One region of the Aeribacillus sp. FSL K6-8394 genome, then DNA from elsewhere that is predicted to be linked to it. Evidence: riboswitches for the same ligand, from Rfam matches in the RefSeq annotation. Region 1 holds a riboswitch; the other holds the start of a gene.
What was found. A riboswitch is a leader RNA that binds a small molecule or an ion and turns the genes downstream of it on or off. The one in region 1 is predicted to bind thiamine pyrophosphate.

Region 1 (4,207 bases):
TTATATAGACAAGCGGTTGAAAAGGCCACATGCCAGACATAGACATGTAAAAAAGCCGATCATGAATACGCTGATGGAAAATATCAGTAAAACTTCCGTTTTGATATGAATGGATTGCGTTTCTTGCCTCCTCTTCCAGTAAGGCAGCCTGCTCTCTTTTTTGGACTAAAGCATCCTCACCATTGGATACAGCCGTCATCAAACCAATAAGGAGCAAATATAAACTAAATAAACATACAGTCCATACCAAAAGGGTTTTCCAGGAACACTTCCGGAAAAAAAGGAGAAGAAACCCCAGCACAGCATAATCCATTAAAATGTCTCCATCCCAGATGAAAAATGAATGAATTAGTCCAAATACAAAAAGCACCACCAGTCTGCGTATATATATAGAAACAAAGTTCCTGCCGTTTCCTAAAGCCCGTTCCTCCATGATGATGATTCCAAATCCGAACAATAATGAGAACATTGTAATAAACTTCATTTGTACAAATATTTCCAAAATATTTTTCGTTAGAAAATCCCATGTTCTCCATGTTTCAGTAAAAAAATTTTCGCTGCCTATTTGGTATAAATATACATCTGGATAGCTGAAATGCGCCATATTCACAAGTAAAATGCCAAATATCGCAGCCCCCCGCACCACATCCACTACTTCATAACGCTCACGATTAAGATTCAAACCAAAACCCCCATTCTGAAAAAAGTTCTTATTGTTAACGCCCTTTTTTCATTATTTTTTGTCCAAAGGCTGCATTTCAGCTTTATCGTGTTTAAATTTATTTGAATATAGCGAAAAAAGAATGACAATTTTCTTATAGTCTATTATGATAGACATAAGATTCGAATATCAACAGATCCACAAGGGGAGCTATATGCTGAGAGTGGACGGATATTTCGTCCAGACCCTTTGAACCTGTTAGTTAATGCTAGCGTAGGGATGTGGAAGTATACTGATCCATGATACAGCCTTTTTCCCCCTTATGGATATTTGTTGATAGCAAATAATATACAGGGGGGTTTATTTTTGGAAAAAAATCGCTTATTACTATTAATAGAAGCAGCAATCTTTGCAGCATTGGCAGTTATACTTGATCTTCTCCCTTCCATTCAATTATCATCAGCCATTTCTATATCCATTGCCATGGTGCCTGTACTCATATTATCGTTTCGATCCGGTGCAAAGATTGGCTTCATTTCCGGCTTTTTATGGGGATTATTGCAAATTGTATTAGGTGATGCATACATCCTGACGCCTGTTCAAGGCTTCATCGATTTTCCTTTATCGGTTTAGCCGGTCTTTTCTGCAAAACTATCCAAAATAAGCTGAAAGATGGAAAGAAAAGCTCTGCTCTTGTTTTCATCATCTTTGGCGTCTTCATCGGAGCTTTTGCACGTTATTTTTGGCATTTTATCAGCGGTGTCTTTTTCTTCGGAGAATATGCACCAGAAGGAATGTCAGCGGTCGTTTATTCTTTGATCGTAAACGGCATTACGATGATAGGAGCGTTTGTATTATGCGCTGTCGTTACTGTTATTCTCATTATGGCAGCGCCAAGATTGGTTGTAAAATAAACAAAATCATCCTCTGCAAAACATGCAGAGGATGATTTTGTTTATAGGGTAAATACTTTCGTTTCAACAGTGTATTTTTTTAATTTTTCACGGCTTACATGAAAACCGATCCCCGGGTTATCAGGCAAGGCAATTTTTCCATTATAAACCGATATTTCCGGTTCAATAATATCTTCTTCCCAATACTTAGATGAACTGGATATATCTCCTGGCAGTGTGAATTGTTCAAGTGTCGCTAGGGATATATTATGGGCCCGTCCAATCCCTGATTCAAGCATCCCTCCGCACCAAACTGGAACATTTTGCTCTTTGCAAAAATCATGGATTTTTTTTGCTTCTGTCAAACCGCCAACACGGCCGATTTTTATATTCATAATTTTGCAGCTTCGAAGTTCAACAGCCTTTCGAGCATCTTCGAAGGAGCAAATACTTTCATCTAAACAGATCGGTGTGTCCAATTCTTTTTGAAGTTTGCTATGATCCACAATATCATCGTGCGCAAGAGGCTGCTCAATCATCATTAATTGAAACTCATCCAATTGTTTTAGATGATTTATATCTTTTAATGTATAGGCACTGTTCGCATCAGCCATTAAATCCAAGTTCGGAAAATGCTTCCGTATTTCCTTAACTACTTCAATATCCCAACCTGGTTTAATCTTTATTTTTACTCTCTTGTATCCTTCCTCCTGATATTGTTCAATAAGACTGATTAAATCTTTTATTGTTGGCTGAATACCGATGCTCACCCCAGCTTCAACTTCTTTTTTCATTCCCCCGAGAGCTTGTGAAAGAGGTATATTTTGCTGTTTTGCATATAGATCCCACACGGCACCTTCCAAAGCCGCTTTTGCCATATAATTTCTGCGAATAAAACGAAACGATTCAGCCAACTCACGAGGATGATGAAACGTCGTCTTTGATAAAATCGGAATGAGGAAATCTTCGATCATGTGCACAGTTGTTTTCACGGTTTCTTCTGTATACCATGGAATGGAAAAAGCAACCCCTTCTCCAAAACCGGCTGCACCATCATCATCCTTTACTTCTACGATCAACAATTCGCGATCGTGAATGTCTCCATAGCTAGTAGAAAATGGGGCTTTCAAACGCATCTGTAATATATGCAAAACAATTTTCTTAATTTTTATCAATTAAGAGCATCTCCTTTTTTAGCCAAGCTCTCAGCTAAGTTCGACAAAATCATTCCCATTCGCCAGAGGGCTCGATATTTCCCGGAAAATATTTCTTAAAATAGCGAATCCACTCGAACGTTTGTTTTACACTAATTATAAAATAAACGCTTTCTTAATGTAAAGGAGCAAGGGATTTCTTTATTTCCCTTATTGTTTATTGAACTGCAAAAATCTCAAATAAATAATGAGATCAATCGTAGAAACGAGTCTCATCATGAGATTAATTTTTCCACTCAATAGTTGTCTTCTTCTCTTTGTTGACTAGCAATTTAAAAACATCAGGTCTTGCATAATGCCCAACAGGATCAAAATCAAACTGGCTATAGGCGATTTGTTTCATATCCAGTTCTGCAATGATGATGTCTTCCTTGCCAAATACGGGCTCTGCCACATATTCGCCCAACGGTCCAACAATCGCGCTACCACCTCTGCTCATTACTTCAGGTGAAGAAGCAAGTTCATCATAACAAGCCAAATCTTTCGGATACATATCTTTTGTCACATATTGATTGGCAGACAAAACAAAGCATCTCCCCTCCAAAGCAATGTGGCGGATTGTTGACTGCCAAGTTTCCCTTGCATCAGCCGTTGGGGCAATATAAATTTGAATTCCTTGTGCATACATCGCAGCCCTTGCTAACGGCATATAATTTTCCCAGCAGATTAGCGCCCCTATTCTTCCATAAGGGGTGTCAAACACTGGTAATGTGCTTCCATCCCCTTCCCCCCAAACAATCCGTTCTGCTGCAGTCGGTTTTAATTTGCGGTGTTTTCCTAACAACTGTCCGTCAGAATCGAAAAATAAAACAGAACAGTAAAGAGTCCCGCCGCTAAATTCATTATCCCTTTCTGTAACGCCTATCACAAGGTAGACACCTGCTTTTCGAGCCGCTTCGCCCGGTTGTTCCGTCGTTTCGTCCGGAACAGCTACAGAATTGCTCCAGTATCTATACCAATCCTTCCTCCCTTCAGCCGAACGGCTCCCAATCGTTGTACCGAAAGATATGCCTCTAGGATAAGCGGGAATAAAAGCTTCAGGAAATACAACAATCTTTGCTCCTTTTTCAGCAGCTTGATGTATGAGGCTAACCGCCTTTTTTGTCGTGGCGTCCCGGTCCATAATAACAGATGAGGCTTGTATAACAGCAACTTTAACCTTTTGTGCTCTGTTCGACATATTCTTCCCCTCCACCAAATTGAAAAATCTAAAGCCATCTTAAATGCCGAAGCTCATGAACCTTCAAAGTCAATAACCTTCGGAAGTTGCCCCCTATTCATCTTCCATAAAAAATCTGCACAGGAAGGAAAACACTTTGAATAATCCTCTTTTTAAGCATAGAAGGGCCGGCCCATGTATTAGAGTTCAAAATAATTGGATTATGTTTTTCCATGAGAGCTTTTCATGTGATATCTCATCTGAAGTAATTTAATGGTAA
Region 2 (4,207 bases), 2.0 Mb from region 1:
AGGAGTAGTAGTGCCGACGCTGAAAGACGAGCAAATTATGAAAACAAACATCGGCCAAATTATTTTGCTGGTGGCTGTCATAGCCGACCTTGTCACCATGATTTTGCTGGCGGTTTTTGTCTCCTTAAACAGCGAAGGAGAAAGCAATACGTGGCTTCTGCTTCTTTTGTTTGCAGCAGGCGTACTGCTTTACTTCATTGGCAAAAGGTTTAAAAGTCGATCCTTTATTAAATCGATGTCAAAAGGAACGGTTCAAATTGGAACAAGGGCGGTTTTTACGTTAATAATAGTGCTTGTCAGTTTATCGGAAACGCTTGGGGCAGAAAATATTTTAGGCGCCTTCCTTGCGGGAGTTTTAGTCTCGCTTTTATCGCCTAATTCAGACTTGGTGCAAAAGCTAGATTCGTTTGGTTACGGTTTTTTAATCCCGATCTTTTTTGTCATGGTAGGGGTGGAATTGGATTTATGGGAATTGATCAAAGATCCGAACCTTCTTTTGTTAATTCCTTTGTTATTTCTCGCCCTCTTGATCTCGAAGTTTATTCCCGTTTTTGTGCTGAGAAAATGGTATGATACGAATACAACGATTGCGGCGGCGTTCTTGTTGACTGCCACTTTATCATTAGTTATTGCGGCAGCTGAAATTGGACAGCGAATCGAACTGATTGATAAGCAAATGGCTGACGCATTAATAGTAGTTGCCGTGTTAACAAGCATTATCACGCCGATAGGATTTAAAAAATTATTCCCCAAAAAAATGGCGGTGCAGCCAAAAAAGAAAATTGCTTTTATTGGTGCAAATCAAATGACCCTTCCAGTCACAAGAGAATTGGATAAAAATTTGTATGAAGCAACCGTATATCATACACAGCAAGACAAAATCGAAAACGGGACTGCTCAATCGGTGTTTAAAATTGAAGAATTGAAAGACTATTCGATAGAATCATTGAATGAACACCACATAATGGAAGCTGATATAGTGGTAGTGGCTACTGGGGATGAAGAAAGAAATGCGGAAATTGCGACATATGCAAAAGAATGCGGCGTAGAACAGGTCATCGCCTCTATTTCTTCCCCGGAGTTGGATCAAATATTAAAAGAAAAGGGGATCAGCGTATTTTCCGTCATGCTGTCAACAAAAACGCTGCTCAGGGCTTTGATCGAATCGCCTGGCGTTATGCGGATCTTAACAAACCAAGACAACTCTCTTTATCAAATTAATATGAATAACCGAAAATATGATGGAATGAAGCTTCGATACTTTCCGTTTACAGGAGATTGTATCTTTGTCCGGATTTTTCGAGGTGAAGATTCCATTGTGCCTCACGGCGATACCGAATTGAAAAAAGGGGACCGCTTGATTGTAACGGGTTCCCGCAAATATGTAAATGAGTTAAAAGATGAGCTGGAATTTAGTAAATAATATTTGCAAACAAAACAAATTGTGATAGCATGAAATTAGTATGAAAATTTAATAAGCATCCACTAGGGGAGCCTTTGGAAAGGCTGAGATTAAAGTGTTGACTTTAAGACCCTTTGAACCTGATCTGGATGATGCCAGCGTAGGGAAGTGGGAATTTGAAACATATGTCTGATATTCCATTACCACTTTCCAGCAAGGAAGGTGGTTTTTTATTGTTTCCAGTCTCACCCTTGGACAGCTGCTTTCCAGTTTTGAACCTTGAAAGACGAGTGTGGGCGTCTTTCTCATGAAAGGAATGTACATGTTGGAGCTTCATGCCGTAACAGACGGAACAAAACCAGTCAACGAGCTAATACGCATAATTTTGTCCATATCAGATCATGTTGATTACGTTCATATACGAGAAAAAAATAAAAGACCATGTGAGATCATTCATCTTGTAGAACAGCTTTTGGCAAACGGGATAAGGAGAGAACAGCTTGTTATCAACGATCGGCTCGATGTTGCGCTCCTAACAGGCGTTCAAAATGTTCATCTTCCGGGAACCGGCCTGCCGGTAAAAAAAGTGAAAAGTGCTTTTCCGCAAATAAAAGCCGGAGTCAGCGTCCATTCATTAGAAGAAGCAGTAAAAGCAGAAAAAGACGGAGCAGACTATTGTTTCTTCGGAAACGTTTTTGAAACGAACAGTAAAAAAGGACTTCCGGCAAAGGGAACAGATTTGCTCGGAAAAATCGTTGGACACGTCAATATTCCCATTATCGCCATTGGTGGGATCACGCCTGATAATATGCAAAAAGTTTTAGAAAAAAAAGCAAGCGGTATTGCCGTTATGTCCTATATCTTTTCTTCCAAAGACCCAGAGAGCGCTGCCAAACTTTTCAGGAAAGGAGAAGCTTTTTAAAATGAACGTTTTTGATGTTGGAATCATCGGGGGAGGGGTCATCGGTCAAGGGATTGCCTATGAGCTTTCGAAAGCAGGGCTGAAAACCGCCGTGTTTGAAAGCGGCGAAATCGGAGGTAAAGCGACATCTGCTGCAGCCGGAATGCTGGGGGCCCATTCGGAAAATGAAAAAAGAGACATATTTTTTGAGTTATGCTTAGAGAGCCGAAATTTATACCCGAGCCTTGCAAACGAACTGTTGGAACAATCCGGTGTAGATATCGAGCTTGTGCAGGAAGGCATGTACCGGCTTGCATTTACTGAGGAAGAAGGCCGCTCCCTGCAATCGCTTGCAGATGAGGATGAGCTAGAATGGCATTCAAGGGAGAACGTACTGGCAAATGAGCCGCATGTTTCTAAAGACATTGCAGGAGCTCTTTGGCTTAAACATGACGGCCAAGTGAAAGGTTCATCTGTTTGCCGCGCATATGCGAAAGGCGCTAGAAAATATGGTGCATCTATTTTTGAACAATGTCCTGTTTTCGACGTGATTAAAGAGGGAAAAGCATACAAGCTTGTCACTTCCCAAGGAGTTTTGATATGTGGAAAAGTCGTCGTTTCAAGCGGAGTTTGGAGTGGCTTTTTCTTTGAAAAGCTGGGGCTGAGAAATCCAATGAAGCCCGTTAAAGGAGAATGCTTAGCCATAAAACCGAAAAAACTGGTGATCAACAAAACAGTGTTTTACGAGCACTGTTATATCGTACCGAAAAAAGACGGCACCGTTATTATTGGAGCAACTTCTTATGAAAACGACTGGGATACGCATCCGACAGTCAAAGGAGTATCCGAATTAATGATAAAGGTTCAGAAAATGATGCCAGAAATCGGGTCTGAACCGGTCGTTAGTGCTTGGTCGTCGCTCAGGCCGCAAACAGCTGACGGCTGGCCGTATTTTGCCGAGCACCCGGAGCATGAGGGAATCTTTTTTGCGACCGGCCATTATCGAAACGGCATTCTTCTAGCGCCGATTACAAGCTTGATCGTAAAAGACATGATTTTGAAAACGAATCAATATGAGCGTTATGTTCATAGCTTTTCTTTAAACCGATTGCTTTCTGATGCGAAAGGGAGGTGATTAAACAGTGAAACTTCGCATCAACGGCCAGCAGATGGAAGTGGAGAATAGTGTTCGGAACATAGAAGATTTGCTGAACTTTTTTCAATTACAGGAAAGAATTGTTGTCGTTGAACGAAATGGTGAAATTGTTTCAAAAGAACAATACAGTATCCAGACATTACATGATGGTGATCAAATTGAAATTGTCCATTTTGTTGGAGGGGGATGATGATTCATGTTAAAAATAGGTGATAAAACATTTCAGTCGAGATTGATGTTAGGAACTGGAAAATATCCGTCTTTTGAGATACAAAAAGAAGCGGTGGAAGCCTCAGGTGCTGAAATTTTGACATTTGCCGTCAGAAGAATGAATATTTACGAGCCTTCACAGCCAAATTTTTTGGAGATGTTGGATTTATCAAAATATACGCTTCTGCCGAACACGGCCGGAGCAAAAACTGCGGAGGAAGCAGTCAGAATCGCCAAGCTTGCGAAGGCATCAGGATTATGTGATATGATTAAGGTGGAAGTAATTGGAGATGATAAAACGCTTCTCCCTGATCCGATTGAAACATTGAAGGCATCAGAGATGTTATTGGAAGAAGGGTTTATTGTTCTTCCATACACTTCAGACGATGTTGTTCTGGCGAAGAAGCTTGAAGAATTAGGGGTTCATGCCATCATGCCGGGAGCATCTCCGATCGGATCAGGCCAAGGAATTGTCAATCCTCTCAATTTATCATTTATTATTGAGCAAGCAAATATTCCAGTCATTGTTGATGCCGGA

Region 2: another riboswitch for thiamine pyrophosphate. It lies ahead of tenI (thiazole tautomerase TenI); the one in region 1 lies ahead of thiT (energy-coupled thiamine transporter ThiT).

The regions. Positions count from the first base shown of each region.
Region 1 is NZ_JBBPAA010000001.1:2,179,118-2,183,324, forward strand. It holds gene NSR00_RS10380 (DUF418 domain-containing protein) at 1-682, opposite strand, end outside; TPP riboswitch at 855-958, shown strand; partial or broken gene thiT (energy-coupled thiamine transporter ThiT) at 1,028-1,575, shown strand; gene menC (o-succinylbenzoate synthase) at 1,617-2,726, opposite strand; gene NSR00_RS10395 (carbon-nitrogen hydrolase family protein) at 2,992-3,948, opposite strand.
Region 2 is NZ_JBBPAA010000001.1:134,060-138,266, forward strand. It holds gene NSR00_RS00590 (monovalent cation:proton antiporter family protein) at 1-1,423, shown strand, start outside; TPP riboswitch at 1,478-1,586, shown strand; gene tenI (thiazole tautomerase TenI) at 1,710-2,324, shown strand; gene thiO (glycine oxidase ThiO) at 2,326-3,438, shown strand; gene thiS (sulfur carrier protein ThiS) at 3,446-3,649, shown strand; gene NSR00_RS00610 (thiazole synthase) at 3,656-4,207, shown strand, end outside.